Regions from separate parts of the Rhizobium sp. C104 genome, predicted to be linked through region 3. Evidence: predicted binding sites of a transcription regulator. Region 3 holds the regulator's gene; each other region holds the start of a gene.
The links. The regulator PhoB, encoded in region 3, activates phosphate uptake and scavenging genes when phosphate is short. The targets are predictions, from matches to a motif close to TGTCATNNANCTGTCAT.
Positions count from the first base shown of each region.

Region 1 (4,312 bases), 370 kb from region 3:
CTCGACGACAAGGGCGGGCGGATGTTCGTCTGCTCCGACACCGATCATTGCGAAGACCGCCGCGCGCACGGACATGCCGGCGAGATGCTGGCCCGGGAGGCTGCAGAATGAGCGATATCCCGCTTCTCAAAGTCCATGACGTTTCGAAATTCTACGGCAGCCGCATCGGCTGCCGCGATGTCTCCTTCGATCTCTGGCCGGGCGAAGTGCTGGCCATCGTCGGCGAGTCCGGCTCCGGCAAGACGACGCTGCTGAATTGCCTCTCCACCCGGCTGCTGCCGACCACCGGCAGCGTCGAATATCACATGCGCGACGGCAGCTACCGCGATCTCTACCGCATGAACGAAGCCGAGCGGCGTTTCCTGATGCGCACCGACTGGGGCTTCGTGCACCAGAATCCGGCTGACGGCCTGCGCATGGCGGTGTCGGCGGGCGCCAACGTCGGCGAACGGCTGATGGCGATCGGCGACCGGCACTACGGCAAGATCCGCGCCTCGGCGATCGACTGGCTGGAACGTGTCGAGATCGATGCCGACCGCATCGACGACCAGCCGCGCGCCTTTTCCGGCGGCATGCGCCAGCGCCTGCAGATCGCCCGCAATCTCGTCACCGGCCCGCGCCTCGTCTTCATGGACGAACCCACCGGCGGCCTCGACGTCTCGGTGCAAGCGCGCCTGCTCGATCTGGTGCGCGGCCTCGTTAACGATCTCGGGCTCTCGGCGATCGTCGTCACCCACGATCTCGCCGTCGCCCGCCTGCTCTCGCACCGGATGATGGTGATGAAAGACGGCTACGTCATCGAACACGGGCTCACCGACCGGGTGCTCGACGATCCGCGCGAACCCTACACGCAGCTGCTGGTCTCCTCGATCCTGCAGGTCTGAGCGCCACTGCAGGTCAAAAACCAGGAAAGAAGACATCATGCCAACGCCCCTCGTCGTTTCCGAAGTCTCGAAAAGCTTCACCATGCATCTGCGCGACGGCATCCGGCTGCCCGTCGTTTCCAATGTCGCCTTCTCGGTCGCCTCAGGCGAATGCGTCGTGCTCGGCGGCCCATCGGGCGTCGGCAAGAGCTCGCTGCTGAAGATGATCTACGGCAATTATGCTGTCGACACCGGCCAGATCCTCATTCGTCACGACGGACGCATCGTCGATCTCGCCGCCGCCGATCCGCGCACCGTGCTCCACGTGCGGCGCCATACGCTCGGTTACGTCAGCCAGTTCCTGCGTACCGTGCCTCGCGTCGCGGCGATCGACGTGGTCGCCGAACCGCTGGTGGCGCGCGGCGAGGACGCCGGCACGGCGCGGGAAAAGGCCGGCGCCCTGCTTGCCAGGCTCAACCTGCCGGAAGCGCTCTGGCAGCTTCCGCCCGCCACTTTCTCCGGCGGCGAACAGCAGCGTGTCAACATCGCCCGCGGCTTCATCACCGAACACAGAATCCTGCTCCTCGACGAACCCACCGCCTCGCTCGACGCCCGGAACCGTGCCGTCGTCGTCGGCATGATCGAGGAAAAGAAGCAGGCGGGCGTCGCCCTTCTCGGCATCTTCCACGACGGGGAAGTACGCGAGGCGGTCGCCGACCGCATTCTCGACGTTCAGCTCTTCTCTCCCGGAAAGATCGCCGCATGAACCGCAAGCTGGGTATCGAGCCCTCTATCCATGAGACAGCCTCCGTCAGCGAGTCCAGCTTCGGACGCTATACGGAGGTTTCCGAACGCTGCCGCATCAGCGAGGCGACCTTCGGCGACTATTCCTACATCATGCAGGACGGCTCCGTCTGGTGCGCGACGATCGGCAAGTTCGTCAATATCGCCGCCGCCGTGCGCATCAATGCCACCAATCATCCGACCTGGCGGGCGACGCTGCATCATTTCACCTACCGCGCCGCCGATTACTGGCCGGACGGCGACATGGAGGAGGACTTCTTCGCCTGGCGGCGCGCAAACCGCGTGACGGTCGGGAATGACGTCTGGATCGGCCATGGGGCGACCCTCCTGCCGGGCGTCACCGTCGGCAACGGCGCGGTGATCGGCGCCGGCGCCGTCGTCTCGAAGGACGTGGCGGCCTACTCGATCGTCGGCGGCGTGCCGGCTAAATTGATCCGCGAGCGCTTTCCGAAAGCGGTCGGCGAGCGTATGGACAGGCTTGGCTGGTGGGACTGGGACCATGACCTTCTGCGCCAGGCGTTGCAGGATTTTCGCAACCTGAGCGCGGAAGATTTTCTAGCGAGATACGGTGGATAAACCTCCGATATAGGCACGGAGAATTGTGACACGAACTACACAAATATGACATGCGAGGTTCATCAAGCGGGACTAATGCGATCCTGACCAAAGGACTGGATCGCAAGGGAAGAGCATGATGTTCGAGCTCAAGAATGTCACACGCCGTTTCGGAAAAAAGCTCGCCGTCGATTCCGTCACGCTCGCCATCCCGCAGGGCCAGATGGTCGGCATCATCGGCCGCTCCGGCGCCGGCAAGTCGACGCTGCTGCGGATGATCAACCGGCTGCAGGAGCCGAGCTCCGGCTCCATTCATTTCGCCGGCGTCGAGGTTTCCGGGCTTCGCGGCGGGGCGCTGCGCAACTGGCAGCGCGACTGCGCAATGATCTTCCAGCAGTTCAACCTGGTGCCACGCCTGGATGTCCTCACCAATGTCATGCTCGGCCGCCTTAACCACCGCTCGACGCTTCTCAGCCTCCTCAACATCTTCACCCGCGAGGAACGTGTGCATGCGATCGCAGCGCTCGAACGCCTCGGCATCGAGCAGACGGCGTTGCAGCCAGCCGGCACGCTGTCCGGCGGCCAGCAGCAGCGCGTGGCGATCGCGCGGGCGCTGATGCAGAACCCGAAGATGGTTCTTGCCGACGAGCCGATTGCCTCGCTCGATCCGCTGAATGCCAAGATCGTCATGGATGCGCTGCGCGATATCAACGAGCGCGAGGGCATCACCGTCATCACCAACCTTCATACGCTCGATACCGCCCGCAACTATTGTGAGCGCATCGTCGGCATGGCCGGCGGCTGTGTCGTCTTCGACGGCAAGGGCTCGGAACTGACCGCCGAGGCGGTGAAGGCGATCTACGGGACGGACAGGGATGGTGCCGGCATCGACGAAACGATGACCTCGACATCCATCAATCCGGCTACCGAGCGGGCAGACAATCAATCCGCCGGCACCCAACCGCTGGCGCTGGCCGGCCTCTGAGCGAGGCGGCCGCGATCGAACGCCCGCGTCAAGGGCACACTTCTTCGTAACGGAAGACCGGGGGCACCGGTCAATAGGAGAGACGACATGTTGAAGAAAGCACTCTTTGCGGCAACGGCGCTCTTCGCGCTCGCCGGCGCTGCCCATGCAGCCGATCTCAAGGAATTCCGCATCGGCATTCTCGGCGGCGAAAACGAAACCGACCGCTTGCGCAACTATACCTGCCTTGCCGACCACCTGAAGCAGGAATTCGGCTTCGAGAAGGTGTCGCTGTTCCCCGCCGCCGATTATGACGGCGTTATCCAGGGCCTGCTCGGCGGCACGCTCGACTTCGCCGAACTCGGCGCTTCCGGCTACGCAGCCGTCTCGATCAAGGATCCGAAGGCCGTTACGCCGATCCTGACGACGCAGCAGAAGGACGGCTCGACCGGCTACTACTCGATCGGACTGGCGCTCAAGTCCTCCGGCATCAAGACCATCCAGGACGCCAAGGGCAAGAAGCTCGGCTACGCCGATCCGGAACTCCACCTCGGGCTATCTCGTGCCGCTGACCCAGATCCCGAAGGACACGGGCATGCCGAACGACAAGTTCTTCGCCTCGACCCAGTTCAACGGCGGCCATGAGAACAACCTTCTCGCCGCTTACGACGGCAAGGTCGACGTCGCCGTCGACGATTCCTCGGGCATCGGCGAATTCAAGGACGGCTACACCTCCGGCACCTTCCGCAAGGAAGTCGACAAGGGCGCCGTCGATCCGAACAAGCTGGTCGAAGTCTGGCGCTCGCCGCTGATCCCGAACGGGCCGCTCGTCGTTCGCAACGCGCTCGGCCAGGACTGGCAGACGAAGCTCGCAGCCTTCTTCACGGCTCTGCCTGAGAAGGATCACAAGTGCTTCGCAGCTGTCGAAGGCGGCGACTACAAGGGTTACGTCCCGGTCAAGCACGACTTCTACAATGCCGTCGTCGAAGTCCGTAAGGCTGCCATCGGCGGCTGATCGGCTTTTGGAATGCGGGGCGGCCGGAAACGGCCGCCTTTTATGTTTGATCGGGCGAGGCGTCCATGACTGTTGCCGATACACAGCCGCATATGCAGAGCACCAGGGAGA
Region 1 is NZ_CP092348.1:3,466,516-3,470,827, forward strand. Features, by position in the region: gene MF410_RS18395 (alpha-D-ribose 1-methylphosphonate 5-phosphate C-P-lyase PhnJ) at 1-111, shown strand, start outside; gene phnK (phosphonate C-P lyase system protein PhnK) at 108-884, shown strand; gene phnL (phosphonate C-P lyase system protein PhnL) at 922-1,629, shown strand; gene MF410_RS18410 (DapH/DapD/GlmU-related protein) at 1,626-2,243, shown strand; gene phnC (phosphonate ABC transporter ATP-binding protein) at 2,362-3,207, shown strand; partial or broken gene phnD (phosphonate ABC transporter substrate-binding protein) at 3,295-4,201, shown strand; gene phnE (phosphonate ABC transporter, permease protein PhnE) at 4,267-4,312, shown strand, end outside.
Region 1: the regulator PhoB is predicted to act here: its motif matches at 2,278-2,294, upstream of phnC (phosphonate ABC transporter ATP-binding protein).

Region 2 (4,312 bases), 1.4 Mb from region 3:
ACCGGCAGCGGCACGACATATTCGTGCACCAGCTTCAGGTGATCGGGATCGGCGGCGTCATAGATCATGGCGCGGGTATTCTGGCGGGTCGAGCCGGAATCGCCGCCATCCTGGCGGGCTGCCGACTGCAGCACTGCTATGATGAACTTGCCGTCCGGCGTCATCGCCATGCCTTCAAGGCCCTGGTTGTTCTGGCGGCCGGTCTCCGGGTCCTTCGGATCCGGAGCGGATACGCCGGGGCCGGGATTGTTGGAGGCGAAGCTCAGCGCGCCCTTGCGCATCGGCAACAGCGCCTTCGGCGGCTGGGTAGCCGAGAGCAGGTGACCGTCGGCTGCGAAGCGATAGATATAGGGGCCGTATTCGTCGCTGACGAACATGCTTCCGTCGGTCATGTGGATGATGGCTTCATTGTCGAGCGCGATCTTGCCGTTTACAGCCTGCGGCAGCGGCGGAAAGTCGCCGGCGGCGGCGCGGACGCCGGATTCCGGGTCGAGGCCGGTCATGTCGCCGCCCTTGTCATCGACAAACAGGGTGGAATCGACAAGTTTCGCATCGACCCCGGATTGCTCCTTGCCGTTCTCTGGCGCCGCACCCGGAGCGGTCGGTGTCAGGCCGATCGCAATGGTGTTCAGGCGCGGCCGATAGTCGACGGTGCCGACGGCGTTGTAACCGCGGTCGGGCAACAGGTAGAGCGTGCCCTTGTAACCGGCGCCATCGCGGCTCCAGGCGGCGGAATCGATCGCCATGCCGGAGCCGGAGCCGAAGGTTTCGCCGAATTTGTCGCGCTGATTGGCCGGGATGCGGCCGATGCCGACCAGGCCCTTGTTGACGAAGGTAAGGCTGCCGACGGTGGCGGAATTCTCCGCGCTTGTTGCGGCCGGAATGGCGGCGGATGCCGCGAGAACCGCAGCAAACAGCCGCGATGCGTATGATTTGACGTTGTTCATGAAATACCCTCTCGGTCAAAGCGTTCCTGCAGCGGCTTCCGCCCGCAGGCTGGACACCGCTTCAAATGACACCCTCGGCCTTGGGATCGATCCGCAGAGAGAACACGTCCTGGATCTCGTCCCCCATATCCCCGGCTAACGGTCTAGGATGGGATCGTGATATCTGGATGACGCTCCTACAGCGCCGCGCGTCTGAAAGGACGCGCTAAGGACGTTGTAGCACTTTTGAAGTGCTGCATGATTTTATCTTTAAATCGGTTCCGATTGAAGGAATTATGCGGGAGAGCCTGCAATTCAGGCCGTTGCCTGATCGACCGGGTAAGGTCCTTCGGTGAAGACCTCGTCGTGGTAGCCCCTCGAGCCGACATCGAGCGCCAGCGGGCTGCGCCATTCCCTTTTGTCGCTGAGGCAATCGAGCACGAAACGAAAATCATAGCGCGGCTGCCAGCCGAGTTTCCGCCTCGCGCGGGCGTTGACATAGACGCGACCGAGGCTCGGGAACATCTTCCAGCCGCGCTCGGCATAGAGCGTACCCGCACCTGGAAACAACCGCTCGACGGCGGCAGGCGCGTCGCGCCTGATCTCGGCGAGATCGTCCGACGAAAATGGCGTCGTGGCCGAGATGATGTAGCGGCCGAAGCCGACTGCCGGTGCCTTATCGAGCGCCAGCAGATGGGCGCCGGCCACATCGGCGATGTCGACGCGGCGGTGAAGAAGCTCGTTGGCTTGTGCATTCTCTGCCGAATAGCCGCCGCGAATATCAGGATCATCGTCGCGTTCGGGGAAGAAACGCGAGGTCCTGAGAATGACGACCGGCAGGCGGGATTTGCGGGCGAAGAGTTCGCACAGGCCTTCGGCAGCGAGTTTCGTCACGCCGTAGATGTTTTTGGCAACCGGCAGTACCTCCTCGGTGATCCATGCGGCCGGCTGGCCCGCGGCCGGCGTCAATGCCGCACCGAAGGTGCTGGTGGTGCTGGTGAAGACGAAGCTTGCAACGTCCGCGGCGATCGCCTCTTCGAGCAGGTTCAGCGTGCCGCCGACATTGGTGTCTAGGAAATCGCAATTTCCATGGGTCGCCACATGCGGCTTGTGCAGGGTCGCGGCATGGACGACGTGGCGAATGTCCGACATCGCCTGTCTGACAAAAGCACGATCGCCGATCGAGCCGACCATGTCGGTGAAAGCCGACGGCTTGACATCGATGCCGCGCGCCGGCCGGCCTTCACCTCTCAGGCTACGCATCAGCGCCTCGCCGAGATGGCCAGCGCTTCCCGTCACCAGTATCGTCATCGCACCGCCTCTTCAGTGTTTCGGCGCCGGAGGCTATAAAGGCCGGGATTGCCAGGCAACGCATAAATTATGCATGGGGGTGCAGGAAAGCTGCAGGCCGGATCATTGTTCCGGCTGGCCTTCGAGATCGTTTTTCAACCGGTCGAGGATCGATAGAGCGTGTCCGGCATAGGCGCTGATCCAGCGGTCATGGATGTGCTTGATCGGCAGGCTGTTCAGGTGGTTCCAGCGTTCGCGGCCCTCCTTCCTGGCGATGACCAGATCGGCCTCTTCCAGCACTTTCAGATGCTGCATCACGGTGCAGCGGTCCATCTGCGGAAACATTTCGCAAAGCGCCCCCGTCGTGCGGGGGGCATCCTTGAGCAGGTCGAGAATTTCGCGCCGGCGATGATGCGCCAGCGCCTTGAAAACGGGGTCGTCGGTCGATTCGCTTGACATGTTATATTTTTATAACATAATGGCGCCGAGTACAATGGAAACTCACACAATGGAGAAGAGGAGAAGGACCATGTCTCTCGGAATCCGCGTTTCAGGCCGTATCGGCCGACCCGTCGCAGAGGTATTCGACGCTGTCGTCAACCCGAAGAAGCTCAGCAGCTATTTCACCACGATCGGCGGGGCGAGCGCGCCGCTGGTCAAGGGCACCACTGTGACCTGGTGGAAGGACGCCCAGGTGGAGGTGGTCGAACTCGTGCCGGAAAGTCGCATCGTGCTCAGCTGGGATGGCGGCACGGGCGACGACAAGAAGACCTATAAGACGTCGGTGGAGATGAACTTCAAGCCGCTCGAAGATGGCGGCACGCTGGTGACCATCGCCGAGAGCGGCTGGCGTGAGGACGATGCCGGCCGGCGCGGCACCTATCTCAACTGTGAAGGCTGGACGCAGATGCTCTGCTGCATGAAGGCTTTCGTCGAATACGGCATCAATCTGCGCGAGGGCATGTTCCTCAGCGAAATGAAGGGAGAGCCGGCCAGCGCGCCGGACGCCTGACCGGCAAGTCGGCTTCAAGGAGATCGGCGGCGTAATCGTCGCATTCGCCAAGAGTAGCGAGAGTTCGCTTGCCTGTCACACTGCGGGTGCTAGTTTCCGGAATCGACACTTCATCTCGATTTCCAGGAGATTTCATTATGCAGCTTGGCATGGTTGGTTTGGGCCGCATGGGCAATTACATGGTCCAGCGCCTGATGCGGGGCGGTCACGAATGCGTCGTCTACGACGCCAGGCCGGAAAGCGTTGCCGAACTCGCAGGCCTCGGTGCGACCGGCAGTGCTTCGCTCGAAGAGTTCGTCTCGAAGCTCTCGCATCCGCGGGCGATCTGGCTGATGCTGCCGGCGGCGATCGTCGACAAGGTGCTCGCGAACCTGGTGCCGCTGCTTGAGAATGGCGACATCGTCATCGACGGCGGCAATTCCTATTACCACGACGATATCCGCCGCGGCGCCGACCTTATCACCAAGGGCATCCACTATGTCGATGTCGGCACCAGTGGCGGCGTGTTCGGCCTGGAGCGCGGCTACTGCCTGATGATCGGCGGCGAGAAGGGCACCGTTCAGCACCTTTCGCCGATTTTCGCAACACTGGCGCCCGGCGCCGGCACAACGGAAGCCTCGCCGAACCGCACCGCCGAAGCGGCTGCGGCGAGCACCGCCGAACAGGGCTACCTGCATTGCGGCCCGCATGGCGCCGGCCATTTCGTCAAGATGGTGCACAACGGCATCGAATACGGTCTCATGGCCGCCTATGCCGAGGGCATCAACATCCTGAAACATGCCAATATCGGAGCAGCCTCGCATGAGGCTGACGCGGAAACCGCGCCGCTCGCCCATCCTGAACATTTTCAATACGACTTCAATCTGCAGGACGTCGCCGAAGTCTGGCGCCGCGGCAGCGTCATCACCTCCTGGCTGCTCGATCTGACGGCCGATGCACTGCATGCCGATCCGGCGCTGGCGAAATATGCCGGGCGTGTCTCCGATAGCGGCGAAGGGCGCTGGACGATCATGGCGGCAATCGACGAAAGCGTGCCGACGCCGGTGCTGAGTGCCGCACTCTACGGCCGCTTCTCCTCGCGCGA
Region 2 is NZ_CP092348.1:4,446,452-4,450,763, forward strand. Features, by position in the region: gene MF410_RS22920 (esterase-like activity of phytase family protein) at 1-947, opposite strand, end outside; gene MF410_RS22925 (NAD(P)-dependent oxidoreductase) at 1,242-2,237, opposite strand; gene MF410_RS22930 (metalloregulator ArsR/SmtB family transcription factor) at 2,340-2,675, opposite strand; gene MF410_RS22935 (SRPBCC domain-containing protein) at 2,746-3,228, shown strand; gene gnd (phosphogluconate dehydrogenase (NAD(+)-dependent, decarboxylating)) at 3,366-4,312, shown strand, end outside.
Region 2: the regulator PhoB is predicted to act here: its motif matches at 1,104-1,120, upstream of MF410_RS22920 (esterase-like activity of phytase family protein).

Region 3 (4,312 bases):
ATGAGCAACGTCCCGTATAAGATGATCGGTCAGGATGTCTCGGTTTACTACGGCGAGAAGCGCGCGCTTTTCGATGTGAACCTGAACATCCGCGAAAACACCGTAACCGCGCTGATCGGCCCGTCCGGCTGCGGCAAGTCGACCTTTCTGCGGAGCCTCAACCGCATGAACGACACGATTGACGGCTGCCGCGTCGCCGGCAAGATCACCCTGGACGGCGACGATATCTATGATCCCGATATCGACGTCGTCGAACTTCGCGCCCGCGTCGGCATGGTTTTCCAGAAGCCGAACCCGTTCCCGAAAACGATTTACGAAAACGTCTCCTACGGCCCGCGCATCCATGGCCTGGCCAAGTCGAAGGCCGATCTCGACCAGATTGTCGAGACCAGCCTGCAGCGAGCCGGCCTCTGGAACGAGGTCAAGGACCGGGTGCATGAATCCGGCACCGGCCTCTCCGGCGGCCAACAGCAGCGTCTCTGCATTGCGCGTGCCGTCGCCGTCAGCCCTGAAGTCATCCTGATGGACGAGCCCTGCTCGGCGCTCGACCCGATTGCCACCGCCAAGGTAGAGGAGCTGATCCACGAACTGCGTGAGAATTATACGATCGTCATCGTCACCCACTCCATGCAGCAGGCCGCGCGCGTCTCGCAGCGCACCGCCATGTTCCACCTCGGCAATCTGGTCGAGGAGAACGACACCGACAAGATGTTCACCAATCCCGACGATCCGCGCACCCAGGACTACATCATGGGTCGCTTCGGCTGATTTTGGCGTCACCAAGCCTTCCCGTTATTCGAGGATAAAGCCCCATGGCATCGACACATATTTATTCTGCCTATGATGATGATCTGAAGTTCCTGTCCAGGCGGATTTCCGAAATGGGCGGCCTGGCCGAGCAGATGGTCGCCGAATCCGTCCGGGCGCTGGTCAACGGCGATACCGCGCTGGCCCAGAAGGTGATTTCCGACGACGTGATCCTCGATCACGCCGAGCGCGAAATCGGCGACAAGGCGATCGTCACCATCGCCCGCCGTCAGCCGATGGCTTCGGACCTGCGCGAAATCATGGGTTCGATCCGCATCGCCGCCGATCTCGAACGCGTCGGCGACCTCGGCAAGAACACCGCCAAGCGCGTCATCGCCGTGCAGAGTACCGGCGTCCCGCGCAAGCTCGCCCGCGGTCTCGAGCATCTGTCCGAGCTGGCGCTCGTCCAGCTCAAGGAAGTGCTCGACGTCTACACGACACGCGCCGCCGACAAGGCGAGTGCGATCCGCGAGCGCGACAACGAGATCGACGCGATGTACACCTCGCTGTTCCGCGAGCTGTTGACCTACATGATGGAAGATCCGCGCAACATCACCAGCTGCACGCATCTTCTCTTCTGCGCCAAGAACATCGAGCGCATCGGCGATCACGCCACCAACATCGCCGAGACCATTTATTACATGGCGACCGGAGCACAGCCGGAAGGCGACCGTCCGAAGGACGACAGCGCCAACACCGTCGGCGCGGTCACGGAATAACCGCCTAAACCAGACGATTGCGCGCGCGCCCATGTGGGGCGCGCGAAAAGGTCGCAGCCAATTTTTATGAATTTGCGCAGGATGCATTGCTTAAATCACCCCCGGTTTAAGGATCATGCGCGAGGAGACCGACACGCATGATCCCGAGAGTTGCAGTTGTTGAAGACGAGGAAGCCCTGAGCGTGCTTCTTCGCTACAATCTCGAAGCTGAGGGCTTCGAGGTCGATACCATCCTTCGTGGCGACGAGGCCGAAATCAGGCTTCAGGAGCGCACGCCCGACCTTCTTATCCTCGACTGGATGCTGCCCGGCGTCTCCGGCATCGAACTTTGCCGGCGACTGCGCATGCGACCGGAAACCGAGCGCCTGCCGATCATCATGCTGACGGCGCGCGGTGAGGAGAGCGAGCGCGTCCGCGGATTGTCGACGGGCGCCGACGATTATGTCGTCAAGCCTTTCTCGACCCCGGAACTCGTCGCCCGCGTCAAGGCGATGCTGCGCCGCGCCCGCCCCGAGGTGTTGTCGACCGTGCTGAAATGCGGCGATATCGAACTCGACCGCGAAACCCACCGCGTCCACCGCAAGAGCCGCGAAGTCCGCCTCGGCCCCACCGAATTCCGCCTCTTGGAATTCCTGATGTCGTCGCCCGGCCGGGTCTTCTCCCGCTCGCAGCTCCTCGACGGCGTCTGGGGCCACGACATCTATGTCGACGAACGCACCGTCGACGTCCATGTCGGCCGCCTGCGCAAGGCGTTGAACTTCTCCAACATGCAAGACGTCATCCGCACCGTCCGCGGCGCCGGCTATTCGATGGAAGCCTGAGGGGTTTCCATCTTTTGTGCCGGTGTCGGCCCCTCACTCTAACCCGACCGGGGTCGAGCCACTCGTCTCGACCCGTCCTTCGGACCCCCTTAAACGGGGCGAGGAGACGTGTCCTACGTGACGTTGGAGAGGGACCGAGAGGTCGCGGCATATCCCCTTCGCCGCGCAAGCGGGGAGAAGGTGCCGGCAGGCGGATGAGGGGCAGCCACACCCAGCCCACTCGCATAAAAAAACGGGCCACTCGGCCCGTTTTCGAATTCTCTGCAATGTCGCCCGCTCAGCTCGCCCGCGCGGCCGCGCGGCGGCGTTCGTTCACCGGCTGGTAGGCTAGCTTCTGGTGATAGCTGCAATAGGGCGAGTTGTCGGGGATTCGCAGCCGCAGAAGTGGAAGTCGTCCTTCAGCGGATCGCCGACCGGCCATTTGCAGGTGCGTTCGGTCAGTTCCGTCAGGCCGAGGCGGCGCGAGATCGGCACGACCACGTTGCCCTTCGGCACGTATTCCATTTCCTCGACCGTTTCGATCTCGATCTCTTCCTTCAGCATCGTCGCGCCCTGCTGGCGGGTAACGGTGCGGGTAGCGATCCGCGAGGCGTAGTTCGGTGCGCGCGGTGCCGATGTATTGCGTTTCGGCGTGCGCGCCGCGGCGGCCGTGCCGCCGGCCTTGGCGCGGCCGGGAAGGCTCAGCCGGTGAACCTTGCCGATCACAGCGTTTCTGCTGACACCGCCAAGTTGCGCCGCGATCTGGCTGGCGCTCAGTCCTTCGGCCCAGAGCTTCTTGAGTTTCTCGACCCGCTCGTCTGTCCAGTTCATGCCCTGTCTCCACCTTTTGCGTTGGTGATGGCAGAATCCCTCACCGTTGTCCCGGAAGCCTCCGAAACAAGAAACGCTTGATCAATTTTGGTGACTAGTTCCGCCGCATGCAGTCTAGTAATTGAACTTTAACCTAGTGTGAGCCTGACTCCGTGACAAGAGTCGCATGAATCCGGATGAATCGAATTCGGAGTTTTCCCCAACTTGCTTCCGCTGCGTGGCATTTCTGCAATATTGCCTGTTGAAGGCCGAAAACACCGCTGTACAAGCTTGCTGCATGCGCTAAGGGCGCAGTTTTGTTGACATTGCAGCGCGAAAAGGAAATAGTACCGCTGGCCGCCGCAAGGCGGCATTTTTGATTTTTCGGGCCTGGTTTTCTTAGCCGGAGTCCCATGTTTGACAACGCTGATCGGGAGACCCGCGCCATGGCTGAAGCCGCGCCGCTTTATGACACCTATTCTCGTGCCCCACTGCGGTTCGAGCGAGGCGAGGGCGTATGGCTGATCACCGAAGGCGGCGAGCGTTATCTCGATTTCGGCGCCGGCGTCGCCGTCACCTCGGTCGGCCATAGCAACCCGCATGTGGTTGGGGCGCTGAAGGAACAGGCCGACAAGGTCTGGCACCTCTCCAACATCTATGAGATCCCCGGCCAGGAGCGCCTCGCGAAGCGGCTGACGGACGCCACCTTCGCCGACAAGGTGTTCTTCACCAATTCAGGCGCCGAGGCGCTGGAATGCGCGATCAAGACGGCGCGCCGCTACCAGTTTTCCAAGGGCCATCCCGAGCGCTTCCATATCATCACCTTCGAAGGCGCTTTCCATGGGCGCACGCTCGCGACCATCGCTGCCGGCGGCCAGGAGAAATACCTCGAAGGCTTCGGCCCCAAGGCGCCGGGCTTCGATCAGGTGGCCTTCGGCGACATCGAAGCCGTCCGCGCCGCCATCACCGATGCGACGGCTGGAATTCTCATCGAGCCCGTGCAGGGCGAAGGCGGCGTCCGCCCGGCCACGCCTGAGTTCATGAAGGCGCTTCGCCAGCTCTGCGACGAAAACGGCCTGCTGCTGATCCTCGACGAGGTCCAGACCGGCGTCGGCCGCACCGGCAAGCTCTTTGCTCATGAATGGTCGGGCATCACGCCCGATATCATGGCGGTCG
Region 3 is NZ_CP092348.1:3,092,615-3,096,926, reverse strand. Features, by position in the region: gene pstB (phosphate ABC transporter ATP-binding protein PstB) at 1-768, shown strand, start outside; gene phoU (phosphate signaling complex protein PhoU) at 813-1,526, shown strand; gene phoB (phosphate regulon transcriptional regulator PhoB) at 1,664-2,347, shown strand; partial or broken gene MF410_RS16470 (GcrA family cell cycle regulator) at 2,625-3,157, opposite strand; gene MF410_RS16465 (aspartate aminotransferase family protein) at 3,583-4,312, shown strand, end outside.

Region 4 (4,312 bases), 1.0 Mb from region 3:
TGTGCGTCAACGATCTCGTCGTTCAGGGCGCCGAGCCGCTGTTCTTCCTCGATTATTTCGCCACCGGCAAGCTCGACCCCGACCAGGGTGCCGCGATCGTCGGCGGCATTGCCGCCGGCTGCCGGCAGGCGGGTTGCGCGCTGATCGGCGGCGAGACGGCCGAAATGCCCGGCATGTATTCCTCCGGCGACTATGATCTCGCCGGTTTTGCTGTCGGCGCTGCCGAACGCGGCAAGCTGCTGCCCTCGGGCGATATCGCCGAGGGCGATGTGATCCTCGGCCTCGCCTCCTCCGGCGTGCACTCCAACGGTTTCTCGCTGGTGCGCAAGATCGTCGAACTCTCCGGCCTCGGCTGGGACGCACCGGCGCCATTTTCCGAAGGCAGGAAGCTCGGCGAAGCCCTGCTGGAGCCGACCCGCATCTATGTGAAGCCGTTGCTGAAGGCGATCCGCGAGACCGGCGCCATCAAGGCGCTCGCCCATATCACCGGCGGCGGCTTCCCGGAAAATATTCCGCGGGTGCTGCCGAAGCATCTGGCGGCCGAGATCGATCTTGCCGCCGTCAAGGTTCCGCCGGTCTTCTCGTGGCTCGCCAGGACGGGCGGCGTCGAAACCAAGGAGATGCTGCGCACCTTCAACTGCGGCGTCGGCATGATTGTCGTCGTCGCCGGCGAGAATGTCGCGACCGTTTCCGCCGCCCTCGAAGCCGAGGGCGAGACCGTCGTCACGCTCGGCCGCATGATCGCTCGCGACGAAGGTGCCACCGGCACAGTCTATAAGGGCACACTTGCTGTATGAGCACGCCGCGCAAACGCGTCGTCGTCCTCATATCCGGCGGCGGCTCCAACATGATGGCCCTGGTTGCGGCGGCGAAAGCCGCCGACTACCCGGCCGAAATCGTGGGCGTGATCTCCGACAAGGCGGAGGCCGGCGGGCTTGCCAAGGCGGCCGCCGAAGGCATCGCCACCTACGCCTTTCCCCGCAAGGAGTATGCCAGCAAGGATGCGCATGAGGCGGCGATCTTTTCGGCACTCGACGAACTTTCGCCCGATATCCTCTGCCTGGCCGGCTATATGCGACTGCTCACGCCGACCTTCATTCAGCGTTACGAAGGCCGGATGCTCAACATCCACCCTTCCCTGCTGCCGCTGTTTCCCGGCCTGCATACCCATCAGCGCGCGATCGACGCCGGCATGCGCATCGCCGGCTGCACCGTGCATTTCGTCACCGAAGGCATGGATGAAGGGCCGGTCATCGGCCAAGCCGCCGTCCCGATCCTTTCCGGCGACACGGCCGAAAGCCTTGCCGCCCGCGTGCTGACCGTCGAACACCAGATTTATCCGCAGGCACTGCGGCTCTTCGCCGAAGGCCGCGTGACGATGGAAGGCGGCAAGGCCATCGGCGAAGAGGCTTCGGCCGTTGCGCCCAAGGCCCAGCTCATCTCGCTGATCGGCGACCGCTGTTAGGTTGCTGATATACCTGCCAGGCAGGTAGCTTTCCCAAGTCAAATACCATGCGCACAACCGCTGCAGCGCATATACCCGTTGGCAGGAACGAGCCCCTGATCGAACAGGCGCGGCAAGCCTTCCAACTCCTTTTCGATCAGCGTAATCTCCCGGCGTCTGCCGGTTTTCCTGCAGTCATTTCTCAGTGCAGCTGTGGCTGTTGCGATACAAAAGGAATGAAACAAGAAACAAGTTGTACGTCATGAGGCAAACAATCTGTGATTCCAGCGCTCGCGACATGAAGGATAAGGCGATAATCACCCCACTCTCATCGTCTCAGCCATTTTTGGTTCTTCCTCTAAGCCAGCGCTTGGCTAAGAGAACAATGTTTCCAATGATCACGTAGGACGACAAAAACAACACCGGAAGATGGATCGCAACAGATCCGTAACCTCCTCTTTCGCACATGGTCTCCATCGAGGATTCACTTAAAACAATCTTGGATCCAGCCAATATGGTGGTGAACGGATAGCTGAAAAGAACAAAACATATTATTATAAATATAAACATACCTCTGTCATAAACATAACAAAAAATAACGGAACTCAATGAAATAACTATAAGAGCCAATCCTGGGTATTTATACACCAACGCTATGGCATTTAATAAGGAAGCAACCGACTTCTGGCACTGTATGTATCTACCGCCTATGTAGATCTTCGGGATTTCATATTGGTTATCATAGTAAATTGATATAATAATTACAGATACTGTTGCAATTCCACTTAAAACCAGAGGCAGCAGCCCCCACTCCTTGTGCAGCAACCTTGGCTCAGATGACATCTTGATTCCGCATCGTTGGCAGTCTTGTTCAGTCCGGGTACCGCCGACGAGAAAGCCCGTTTCGCCGTGATCTCGTCATTCTGTCTCGACGCTCAGACGTGCCGCTAAGCCGCCAACGCCCGCAACGGATGCAGCGTACCGTCGCTGTAGACGAAGCGACCGGCGCGGAAGGTGGCTCGGACGCGGTTGATGTCGCCCCGCTCGACCACGACCAAATCGGCGCGCTGGCCGATGGCGATTTCGCCGCGGTCCGATAGGCCGGCGGAGCGGGCGGCGTTGCCGGTCGCCATGGCGACGGCTGAAGGCAGGCCGCCTTCCACCATCTCGGCGAGCTTGAAGATGCCGGGCACAAAGGCGGCCGGATGATAATCGGCGGCGATGACGCTGAGCAGGCCGGCCCTTGCGGCATCGAGCGCGCTGAGATTGCCCGACATCGACTGGCCGCGCAGCGCATTCGGCGCGCCCATCAGCGTCCAGAGACCGCGGCGGCGCGCCTCTTCTGCGGCGGGCGCAGTGACCGGGAACTCGCTGATGGTGACGCCGAGATCGTGCATTTCGGCGACCTTCTCGACGCTGTCGTCGTCATGCGAGGCAAGCGAGAGCTTGTGCTTCAGCGACAGCGCGACGATCTCCTTCAGCTTGGCTTCGATTTCGGGGTTATTGCGCATGGCGATGCGCTTGGCGACGATCTCGGCGGCCATCTCCTCGGAGATGGCGCGGCGCTCGGAAATGCTGAGGATGTAGCTTTGCAGGTTGTTGTACTGGCCCTGGCCGGGCGTGTGGTCGGTGAGCGACACCATGTCGATCTGATCGGCATTCAGCAGGCGCTCGAGCGCGGCAGCGGCGCCGATATTGGTGATTTCATAGCGGGCGTGGACGCGGTGGTCGATCAGCAGATCATCGCGCAGGCGGTTGATGCCTTCGATCACCGCCGAGGTCGTCTCCAGCGAGCGGACGTGGCCATAGACGCTTTCGGTGGCGAAGGAGACGGCGGCAAAGGCCGTGGTAACACCGGCGGCGGCCAGCTTCTTGTCGAGTTCGTGGATGCCGAAATCGATCGGCATCGTCGCGTTCGGCCGCGGCGCGATCTCTCGCTCGATCATGTCGCCATGGAGATCGACGAATCCCGGCATCAGAAGCCGCCCGCCGCCATCGATGGCAGCCCCGGCGACCGGCTCGGGTCTGATTTCGGCGATGGCGCCGTCTTCGACCCGCACGGAACCTTCACTCACCACCTCGTTTGGCAGAACGAGGGTGAAATTGCTGAGCCACATGGGCTTTCTCCTGATCGCATCGATGATTGACAGACCGCAGCGGATAGAACCGCTTCGTGACAAACGTATGAAATTTCGAACGCCACAACCGCGATCGCGAAACCGTCTTGAGGCCAACCTGCGGGCTTGCCCGAGACCGCGCATCCGCTATCGAAGTTTATGCCTGTTCAACAGAGCCCATTGCAGCAGCATGATCGTCTTGGCGTCGAAGATCTCGCCGTTTTCGATCATTTGGGCGGCCTCATCGAGCGGGACTTCGAGAACCTCGATATCCTCGTGCTCCTCGTCCAGGCCGCCGCCTTCGGCCACGCGGTCGGCGCTGTCGATCAGCGAGACGAAGAAGTGGACGACTTCGGTGATGGCGCCGGGCGAAGTGTAGCATTTGAACAGGAAACGCGCGTCGCGCAGGTGGTAACCGGTTTCTTCCATCGCCTCGCGGCGGATCGCCTGTTCGGGATGATCGTCATCGAGAAGGCCGGCCGGCACCTCGATCATCCAGGCGGGATCACCGTTGATATGAACGGCAAGGCGGAACTGGCGGACGAGAACGACGAGGTCGCGCTTGGGATCATAAAGCAGGATGCAGGCTGCCGGCGTGCGATGGTAGACCTCCCGCTTCAAGCGTTGGGTCGCGCCCTTGCGGTCGATGTAATCGAGCAGATAGCTGCTGAGCTTCGTCCACCCATTCGACAGCGTTTCCGTGCTGACGATCTTCACGCGTGATTTCGGCTGCATCATGCTGTGTCCTTGC
Region 4 is NZ_CP092348.1:2,073,583-2,077,894, forward strand. Features, by position in the region: gene purM (phosphoribosylformylglycinamidine cyclo-ligase) at 1-797, shown strand, start outside; gene purN (phosphoribosylglycinamide formyltransferase) at 794-1,465, shown strand; gene MF410_RS11415 (hypothetical protein) at 1,781-2,287, opposite strand; gene MF410_RS11420 (alpha-D-ribose 1-methylphosphonate 5-triphosphate diphosphatase) at 2,392-3,561, opposite strand; gene MF410_RS11425 (NUDIX domain-containing protein) at 3,709-4,299, opposite strand; partial or broken gene MF410_RS11430 (molybdopterin oxidoreductase family protein) at 4,296-4,312, opposite strand, start outside.
Region 4: the regulator PhoB is predicted to act here: its motif matches at 3,618-3,634, upstream of MF410_RS11420 (alpha-D-ribose 1-methylphosphonate 5-triphosphate diphosphatase).